Regions from separate parts of the Vibrio syngnathi genome, predicted to be linked through region 2. Evidence: riboswitches for the same ligand, from Rfam matches in the RefSeq annotation. Region 2 holds a riboswitch; each other region holds the start of a gene.
What was found. Region 2 has a riboswitch for thiamine pyrophosphate ahead of thiC (phosphomethylpyrimidine synthase ThiC). Riboswitches for the same ligand answer to the same signal wherever they lie in the genome.
Positions count from the first base shown of each region.

Region 1: it holds a riboswitch for thiamine pyrophosphate, as region 2 does, so the genes downstream of both, thiB (thiamine ABC transporter substrate binding subunit) here and thiC (phosphomethylpyrimidine synthase ThiC) in region 2, are expected to answer to the same signal.
Region 3: it holds a riboswitch for thiamine pyrophosphate, as region 2 does, so the genes downstream of both, thiD (bifunctional hydroxymethylpyrimidine kinase/phosphomethylpyrimidine kinase) here and thiC (phosphomethylpyrimidine synthase ThiC) in region 2, are expected to answer to the same signal.

Region 1 covers NZ_CP017916.1:360,972-364,250, reverse strand. Annotated here, with positions in the region: gene thiP (thiamine/thiamine pyrophosphate ABC transporter permease ThiP) at 1-902, opposite strand, end outside; gene thiB (thiamine ABC transporter substrate binding subunit) at 1,016-2,008, opposite strand; TPP riboswitch at 2,062-2,181, opposite strand; gene K08M4_RS01755 (flavin prenyltransferase UbiX) at 2,225-2,848, opposite strand; gene mpl (UDP-N-acetylmuramate:L-alanyl-gamma-D-glutamyl-meso-diaminopimelate ligase) at 2,886-3,279, opposite strand, start outside.
Region 2 covers NZ_CP017916.1:30,619-33,897, forward strand. Annotated here, with positions in the region: gene K08M4_RS00150 (multicopper oxidase family protein) at 1-1,247, shown strand, start outside; gene crcB (fluoride efflux transporter CrcB) at 1,348-1,731, shown strand; TPP riboswitch at 1,794-1,892, shown strand; gene thiC (phosphomethylpyrimidine synthase ThiC) at 2,022-3,279, shown strand, end outside.
Region 3 covers NZ_CP017917.1:1,128,304-1,131,582, reverse strand. Annotated here, with positions in the region: gene K08M4_RS19805 (helix-turn-helix domain-containing protein) at 1-350, shown strand, start outside; gene K08M4_RS19800 (DMT family transporter) at 436-1,353, shown strand; TPP riboswitch at 1,452-1,563, shown strand; gene thiD (bifunctional hydroxymethylpyrimidine kinase/phosphomethylpyrimidine kinase) at 1,660-2,568, shown strand; gene K08M4_RS19790 (ABC transporter ATP-binding protein) at 2,558-3,279, shown strand, end outside.

The DNA of each region.
Region 1 (3,279 bases), 330 kb from region 2:
GCTAATGGCGGCAATACCAGCATTGAGACTACTATGATCCAAAAGCTATCCCAAGCTTTTGACCACCAGCTGTCCTTAACCAAATATTTCTCTTCCGACAGCTGACTGGCTGTCACGGAGATAGGCTTAGACAAGCGCTGAATACTCACCGCTAATACACCACACAGCAGCATTTGCCATATCGCGAGCAAGGCACCAGCCTGTAAGTCAAAGTCGAATTTAATCGCTTGATAAATAGCGAGTTCGATAGTGGTCGATTTCGGACCTCCACCTAGCGCCATCACGGTAGCAAAGCTAGTAAAGCACAACATGAAGACTAAGCCACACACATGAGGCAGTTGTTGTCTCAATCGCGGCCATTCTACCCATTTAAATTTATTCCAATGACTCATACCCAAATGAGCACAAAGCTTATGCTGCTCGGCAGGTACGGTATCTAAAGCTTGTAAAAGTAAACGGCTAGCATAAGGCAGGTTAAAGAAGACATGTGCGAGCAAAATACCATTCAACCCATAGATCGAGAATGGCAATTCAATATCGAAGTTCGCCAGAAATTTAGCTAACCAACCACTGTTACCATAAATAGCTAGCAAACCAAATACGCCAACTAATACGGGTAAAACCAAGGTCGAAGCAAACAGCCTTAACAACAAGGCCCGTCCAAAAAATTGTCTGCGACATAGAGCATGAGCAATAGGTATAGCAAAGCCAACACTCAGCATCGTTGAGAGTGTCGCTTGATAGAAACTGAATTTCGTTACATGCCAATAGTAAGGATCGGACCATACTTGGCTGATATCAAGAGAAGGGGCATTGCTAAGCAATGCCCCAACTGCTGAAACCACGAAGGCGGTAATGAGTATCGCAACCCAAACCCCGACCTTAGGTGTTTTCTTTATCATAAATTGATTTTTTACCGTAAATGGTTCACTCCAAACATAACGAATGAACCTTTAAATACAGAAAGCTAGTTTTTTAAAAGTACGTTAGAAAACTCATGTTCCTAAATAGTAAGTTAAAAAGTAAGTGCACTCTGCCATTCACGAATCCAAGGCTTACGCTTCTCGGCGATCTCTTCTGGTGTGAAGCTTAGCGCTTTCTGAGGAACCGTAAGTTGCTCGAACCCTTTTGGTAGCTCAACATCGGTCACTGGGTACATCCAGTTGCCAGTAGGCATCGCCGATTGGAACTCATCACTTAAGATAAATGCCATAAACTCATCGGCAAGCTTTTCGTTCTTGCTACCTTTAACCTTCGCTGCCACTTCCACTTGAGTGTAATGACCTTCTTCAAAGCTTGCAGCTGCGTACTTAGAATCACTTTCTGCAATGATGTGATAAGCCGGGGAAGTTGTGTAAGACAACACTAAATCAGACTCGCCCTCTAGGAACATAGAGTAAGCTTCAGACCAACCTTTAGTCACAGTCACAGTTTTCTGAGCAAGCTTCTTCCATGCTGCAGTTGCTTCATCACCGTAAACCGACTTCATCCATAGCATCATGCCTTGGCCTGGTGTTGATGTACGTGGATCTTGATAGATAACCTTAAGATCGTCACGTTGCTCAACCAGTTCTTTCAGGCTCTTTGGCGGGTTTGCTAGCTTCTCTTTGTTATAGATAAACGCAAAGTAACCAAAATCATAAGGAACAAAGGTACTGTCGTTCCAACCGTTAGGAAGCGTCACAGATGATGTATCAACACTGTGCTCAGCCAATAAGCCTGTAGATTTCGCTTCAGCCATGAGATTATTATCTAGGCCTAAAATGATGTCAGCTTTGCTGTTGCCACCTTCAAGACGTAAGCGGTTTAGAATAGACACTCCATCTTCTAACGCGACAAAATTCACATCACAACCACACTTTTCTTCGAATGCTTTTTCAACGGCAGGACGAGGGCCCCAATCCGCAGCAAAAGAGTCGTAAGTGTAAACCGTTAAGGTGTTGTCTGCAGCGAAGGCAGAAAAAGAGATGGCTGTAGTAACAGCAAGAGTTGTTAATGTTAATTTCACTGGACGCTCTCCATGGTCTGAGCGGCACAGGTTTGAGGGAGGAGAACGGTAGAGGTTGTTCCTAACTCAATTCCTACGCCAGCATTATCTGGTTCAGGTTTACGGGTCCCAAGCACTTGCTTGATCTCAGCTCGCATTCATTATTTGAATGGTTCGCTCCCCGATGAGTGTTCAGAATTGTAATTCGAATTTTAACAATAAGCTATCAAGTTTGGATCAATTACGTTGATCGTAACCCCAACGTGGCACTAAACCTTGCTCGATACCAAGGTGATCAAGAATACGTGCCACCATAAAGTCGACCAGGTCTTCAATCGACTTAGGTTGATGATAAAAACCCGGAGCTGCAGGCATAATCGTCACGCCCATGGTCGAGAGTTTGTGCATATTCTCTAAATGCAACGTAGAAAATGGCGTCTCACGAACCACCAACAACAACTGTCCTCGCTCTTTCATAACCACGTCTGCTGCACGCTCGATCAAGTTATCTGATAGGCCATGAGCAATTGATGCCAAGCTACCTGCAGAGCATGGACACACCACCATCTGCTTCGGTGCTGCTGAACCAGAGGCAACCGGTGAGAACCAATCATCTTTGCCACATACCACCAGCTTTTCTGGGGCGCAATCTAAATGCTTAACTAAAGCTTGTTTCGCAGCATCTGGCCCAGCAGGTAACTTAAGTTCATGCTCGGTCGCCAACACCACTCGCGCTGCCGACGATATCAGTAAATAGACCTGATAATCTGCCGCCAATAAGCATTCAAGTAAACGCAGTCCGTAAGGCGCACCAGATGCGCCAGTGAAAGCGAGGGTTATCGCTTTATCGTGTTTTGTCATGTTCTCAATTACTTCAAATTATAAGGTCTTGGTTCAGTTAGCCCTTGAGTGCCAACGCATCCAACAGTTTTTGATGAATGCCACCAAAGCCACCGTTACTCATTACCAAGATTTGGTCGTCCGCTTGTGCCTCTGAGACAATTCTAGCAACGAATGCATCCATGTCATCACTTACGTGCGCAGGTTGATGGCACGCATCGGCAACGTCTTGTACCGACCAATCAATGTTATCCGGTTGGAATAAGTAGGTAGAATCCGCCTGCTTGAGCGAGTCAGCCAAGGTTTCTTTGTGCACACCGCGCTTCATGGTGGCAGAACGAGGCTCTAAAACGGCAATGATTTTCTTTGTGTCGACCCTATTACGTAAGCCGCCCAGCGTAAGTTCAATCGCCGTTGGGTGATGTGCAAAATCGTCATAGACAGAAACACCA
Region 2 (3,279 bases):
CAGCTGAGTTAGTCGCGGGACTTGATACTAATGTTTTGGCCTTTAATGGACAGATCCCTGCTCCGACAATTCGATGTCGACAGGGTGAAAAGGTCACAATTCGTTTTACTAATAAGCTATCAGAGCCGACGACTATTCATTGGCACGGTCTAAGGATTCCTATCGGAATGGATGGAGTACCTTTCTTAAGCCAACCACCGATCATGCCTGGTGAAACATTCATTTATGAATTTACGCCACCAGATGCTGGTACGTTTTGGTATCACCCACATATGAACAGCGTTAAGCAGCTTGGTATGGGCTTGGTTGGTCTTATTATCGTAGAGGAGAGTATTCCAGTGCAGTTTGATGAAGAACACGCACTGATGCTTAAGCATTGGCACATCGATAAACAGGGTCAATGGAAAGACTTAATGATTCCACGACTAAGTGCTCGTATGGGTACTCCAGGAGAGTGGAGTAGCGTCAATGGTGTTCATGAACCTGTATACCAATTAAAGCAGCACGCAACGACTCGACTGCGTATCGCGAATGTCGATAATACGATCACTTATCCTATTGCTGTCGAAGGGGCTGAGGCATGGGTGATTGCCATTGATGGTAATCCTGTAAAGACGCCATATAAACTGACTCAACATAAAATCGGCCCAGGGATGCGCGTGGATATTGGACTGATAGCGCCCAAAGTAGGCGAGCGAGTTAATGTTCTTCAAATGAAGGGCCGCTTTCCTTTCTCTTTATGTGAGTTCGAGGTAGTAGATTCCCCCCTTACTGAAGGGCGTTTATTGCCATTGTTGCCTCTTAACCCTGTACCTAATCTAGATCTTGCTAATGCTGAAGAGATCGATTTTGTGTTCGAGTGGGAAGGTGCGGTATCACCAGTTTCTAAAGATGGGAAATCGATGCCTAAGTTTTGGCTTACTAATAAAAGAGCATGGGAAGGAATGAGCAAAGACAATATTCCTGAACCGTTGACGACTTTAGAGTTAGGTAAGACTTACATATTCGATCTAAAGAACGTCACCCAATACCATCACCCGATCCATATTCACGGTCATACATTCACTGTATTGGAACTTGATGGTAAAAAAATTCAAGAACCTTTCCATACCGATACCGTGCTACTTGGAAAAAACGGCCGAGCGAAAGCCGCATTTGTTGCAGACAACCCTGGCCGCTGGATGTACCACTGTCATGTTATAGAACACATGAAAACGGGTTTAATGGGATATATTGAAGTTAAGTGACACCTGTAACGTTTAATATTTGCGCATGCATTCTTAGTTTCTACCCTCGCTTTTATCGGTGGTAAAGCTAGAATATAGGGACTATTGTTTGGGAGGATTCATGGGTCAGTTATCTATTTTAGGTTTTATTGCCATTGGTGGCGCGTTTGGTGCTTGTTCACGTTACTTGATTTCAGAGTTATGCGTTGTGATGTTAGGACGTGGTTTTCCTTACGGTACGTTGACCGTTAACGTGATTGGTTCTTTGATTATGGGATTGCTCATCGCCGCGTTTGAAAACGAGATGGTCGCGACGGAACCGTGGAGGCAAATTATCGGTCTTGGTTTCCTAGGAGCACTGACTACATTTTCTACATTTTCGATGGATAACGTACTTCTTATGCAGCAGGGCGCTTTCTTTAAGATGGGACTCAATGTGCTACTCAACGTGGTACTCAGTATTTCAGCCGCATGGATCGGCTTCCAACTTTTGATAAAGTCTTAAAACTTTCTTATGATTTGTTAACAACTCGGCTTGGTTTATCCAAGCCGTTTTTATATACTCGATCGAACTTGTCGGAGTGCCATATGGCTGAGACCGTTAACTCGGGATCCGTTGAACCTGATCAGGCTAATACCTGCGAAGGGAACAAGAGTAGATATCTAACTAGAATCCTTCTAGAGATCTATCTCCAGATCACAACTGTATTTCTTACCGTGATCCCTCTTGTAGCATCTAATCCGTCAAGCATTTTTATCCCTATAAATAATGGCTAAAAGCCAAGGAAAAATGCTATGTCGACTCGTAAACAAGCAAGACTGGAAGCGAAGAATTTCATTGATTCTTTATCCGTACAACCCTATCCAAACTCAAAGAAAGCTTACATCCAAGGATCTCGAGAGGACATTCAAGTCCCTGTCCGAGAAATATCACTCGCTGATAGCCTTGTTGGTGGTAGCAAAAAAGAGCCTGTATTCGAACCTAATGTACCCATTCAAGTTTACGATACCTCAGGTGTTTATACAGACCCTACACATCAAATAGACCTGTATAGCGGTCTTCCTAAGTTGCGAGAGCAATGGATTGAAGAGCGTGGTGATACGGAACTGTTAGACGACGTAAGCTCTGTTTACACCAAAGAACGTTTAGAAGATGAAACTCTAGACGACCTTCGCTACGGCAACCTGCCTAGAATTCGTCGCGCGACAGACAACCAATGTGTTACTCAGCTGCACTATGCTCGTCAGGGTATTATCACACCTGAAATGGAGTACATTGCCATACGTGAGAACATGGGACGTCAGAAGTTCGCTGATGAGCAGCTTAACCATCAACATCCTGGCCATAACTTTGGTGCAAATCTGCCGAAAGAAATTACTCCTGAGTTCGTGCGTAAAGAGGTTGCTGAAGGTCGAGCTATTATCCCTTCAAACATCAACCACCCAGAATCAGAACCGATGATTATTGGTCGAAACTTCTTAGTGAAGGTGAACGCTAATATCGGTAACTCTTCAGTAAGCTCTTCGATTGAAGAAGAAGTTGAGAAGCTAGTATGGTCGACTCGCTGGGGTGGCGATACCGTGATGGACCTTTCTACTGGTCGTAATATTCACGAGACTCGCGAATGGATCCTACGTAATAGCCCAGTACCAATTGGTACGGTTCCTATGTATCAAGCGCTTGAAAAAGTGAATGGCGTTGCGGAAGACCTTAACTGGGAAGTGATGCGCGATACCTTGATTGAACAAGCAGAGCAGGGTGTTGATTACTTTACTATCCACGCAGGCTTATTGCTTCGCTACGTTCCTATGACCGCTAAACGTGTGACTGGTATTGTCTCTCGTGGCGGCTCCATCATCGCGAAATGGTGTCTTGCACATCACCAAGAGAGCTTCCTATATACACACTTCCGCGAGATCTGTGAGATCTGTGCGAAGTACGACGTTGCCCTGTCATTGGGTGATGGCCTACGCCCGGGTTCTATTGCAGATGCCAATGATGAGGCTCAATTCTCGGAGTTACGTACTTTAGGTGAGTTGACTAAGGTCGCTT
Region 3 (3,279 bases), on a different replicon from region 2:
AACAACAGGTCAGTAAGAGCGTCGACCCAAGAATCCGTGCGGTACAAAGGCTGATAGCGGATAATTACGCCCAACCTCTCTCTATATCTCAACTTGCAGAAACGGCCTGTTTGAGTCCCACTCAATTCAAAAAACGCTTCAAAGAGTGCCTGGGTATCAGCGCGCTTAAATACATCACTCGATATCGTATGGAGAAAGCGCAAGCCTTGTTAAGCCATACCGATTTACCGGTTCAGTTGATAGCCGAAAATGTGGGTTATAGTGATGTTTCTGCTTTCAGTCGTCGCTTCTCTCAGCACTTTGGAATGTCTCCAAGGGCGTTTCTAGGCTCAATGAAAGAGAGTCTTTAGAAACAATAATAGCGTCCTTTTGGCAAACTAACTTTTATCAATCTTCACTATTATCTATTTCAGAACTGAAAATTGGGTAATAGAAATGAATCTTGCCATCAATCGCGTTAACGAATTCCAAACGGGCACTTTAGCCATCTTGTTTGCTTCTATTTTATGGGGCACGACAGGCACCGCCGCAAGTTTTGCTCCTGATCTAAGCCCATTGGCGATTGGTGCTTTCTCTATGGGCGTCGGTGGTCTAATGCAAGCGGGCTTGGCGTATCGAGAAATCCTATTCGCTTTCGACAAACTTTTGCAGAACAAGAAGCTGTTGACAGTGAGCGCTTTGGCTTTGGCGATCTATCCTTTAGCTTTCTATTCTTCAATGAAATTATCAGGTGTGGCGATTGGTACCGTGGTTTCGATTGCTACCGCACCTTTCTTTTCCGCATTGCTAGAGTGTCTGATTAGCAAAAAGAATAATATCAACCGACGTTGGCTTACTAGCTTTGCGATTGGTGTGGTAGGTATTGGGTTGTTGGTGTTTTCAGAATCTTCATCGGCGAATGAATCCGGAGAGGATCTAAAGCTATTGGGCATTGCTTTAGGGTTGGTTGCTGGGTTGTGTTACGCCATTTATTCTTGGGCGACAAAAGCATTGATAGATAAAGGGATTAAGTCACAAGCGGCGATGGGCAGTATTTTTGGCCTCGGTGCGATGCTGTTGCTACCAACACTCTGGTTTACGGGTGATAACCTGTTCTCCTCGCAGATTAACGTATTAGTCATCAGTTATCTGACGTTAATCCCACAATGCTTGGGCTATATCGCGTTCAGTTTTGGTTTACGCCACGTGACCGCGAGTAGCGCCAATCTGCTGACTCTGTTTGAACCAGTAGTTGCAGCGGTGCTTGCCGTCTGCGTTGTCGGTGAGCTGATTCCCTTTACAGGTTGGCTAGGTATGTCTCTGATTGTGCTGTGCTTGTTTATACAGTCGAAGCCATCTAAAGGGACGTTATAAGTATTTGTTTTATAGAGCCTAATTGAAATTTATTCATGCGTAATTAGTATAATTGAATAAAATCAGTATCTCAGTTTTAAGAGTGCTGTTATTATCGCTATCAATAGTCGGGGGGCATATACCTTATTTGGTGTTTGCTGAGATCGTTAGTCGAGACCCGTTGAACCTGATTCAGTTAACACTGGCGTAGGGAACTATAAGCACTCGATCTACGTCTGCACCCATGAAAGCTTTCATGAGCCTAATGCGACTTCTCCTTCGATCGGTGTTCGTTCTCCTGCGTCTTGTAAGATAGTAGGAGCGACAATGACACACAGTTCTATTTCAAAAGATTTAACGCCAAAAGCCTCAACTCCAAAATCCTCAACACAGAAGCACTCTGCTGAAGACACGATTCGCACGAATACTCCGATTGTTTTAACCATCGCGGGTTCTGACAGTGGCGGCGGTGCCGGTATCCAAGCTGATATTAAAGCCATGTCTGCGACCGGTAGTTTCGCTTGTTCGGTGATTACCGCAATCACTTCCCAGAACACGCAAGGCGTTTCCGCCATTTTTCCTATTCCACTCGACCATGTCGCTAGCCAGTTAGATGCGGTTTTTACTGATCTCAATATCGTGGCAGTGAAAGTCGGCATGTTGGCCGATTCGCAAATCATCAAAGTCGTTGCAGACAAAATTAAGCAGTACCAACCTAAGCATCTTGTGATTGACCCTGTCATGGTCGCAACCAGTGGTGATCTGCTGTTAGAAAACTCGGCAATTACGACGCTAAAACAAGATCTGATTCCGCTGGCAGATATCATTACCCCTAATTTACCTGAAGGCGCAGCATTAACAGGCAAGCCGGTACCTGAAAGCGAAGCCGAAATGCAGGGCATGATTGAAGATTTACGCGCACTAGGTGCTAAAGCCGTTCTTCTCAAAGGCGGTCATTTAGAGAAAGATGAAAACAGTAACGATCTACTGATTCTCCCGACGACGTCTGCATTGATTAGCGCGAAGCGTTTCCCGACTAAAAACACTCACGGCACGGGCTGTACGCTTTCATCTGCCATTGCTTCTTTCTTGGCTCAGGGCAACACGCTGGCAGAAGCTGTTGACCTAGGCAAACAATACATTTCTCGCGCGATTGCTCATGCTGATGAGTTGCAAGTTGGTCAAGGTCATGGCCCGGTAAATCACTTCTTCGCTGGGCACGGTAATGTCCGTTAATACGATTGGCGTTCAACTCAGCAATGCCTCTTTACGTTATAACGACAGTGAGCACGCGACCTTGTCTGGGTTGTCGCTTAGCTTAAACGCAGGTAAGTGGACGGTATTGTTGGGTAGAAGTGGCTGCGGGAAAACCACGGTATTACGTTATCTGGCAGGCTTGTTGGACGACAAGGTAGAGTGGCAGGGCACATTGGCAACGTCCGATGAATTGCCTTTAACGGACCGCATCGCTTACATGGCGCAGCAAGATTTGTTACTGCCATGGTTGTCGGTTATCGACAATGTTTGCCTGAGTCATCGCTTTCAAAATTCCCCAGACAAGCATCAAAGCCAAGCATCCAATAAACAAGCTCAAACCAATCAAGCACTAGAGTTGTTAGCTGCGGTTGGTTTGGCTGATTATTCGAATGCGATGCCGGATCAGTTGTCTGGAGGCATGCGCCAGCGTGTCGCTTTGGCTCGAACCTTAATGCAAGACAAGCCAGTGGTGCTGATGGATGAGCCTTTCTCTGCGCTGGATGCGGTAACAAGACACAAGTTACAGAGCTTAGCGTGTGAACTGTTAAGAGATAAAACCGTTGTGTTGATTACTCATGACCCACAAGAAGCGGTGCGTTTGTCGGATAACCTGTATGTGTTGCAAGGCACGCCTGCGAGTGCTCACTCTTTATCTGTGCCTCACACGTCAACACCGCGAGTGCTAGATGG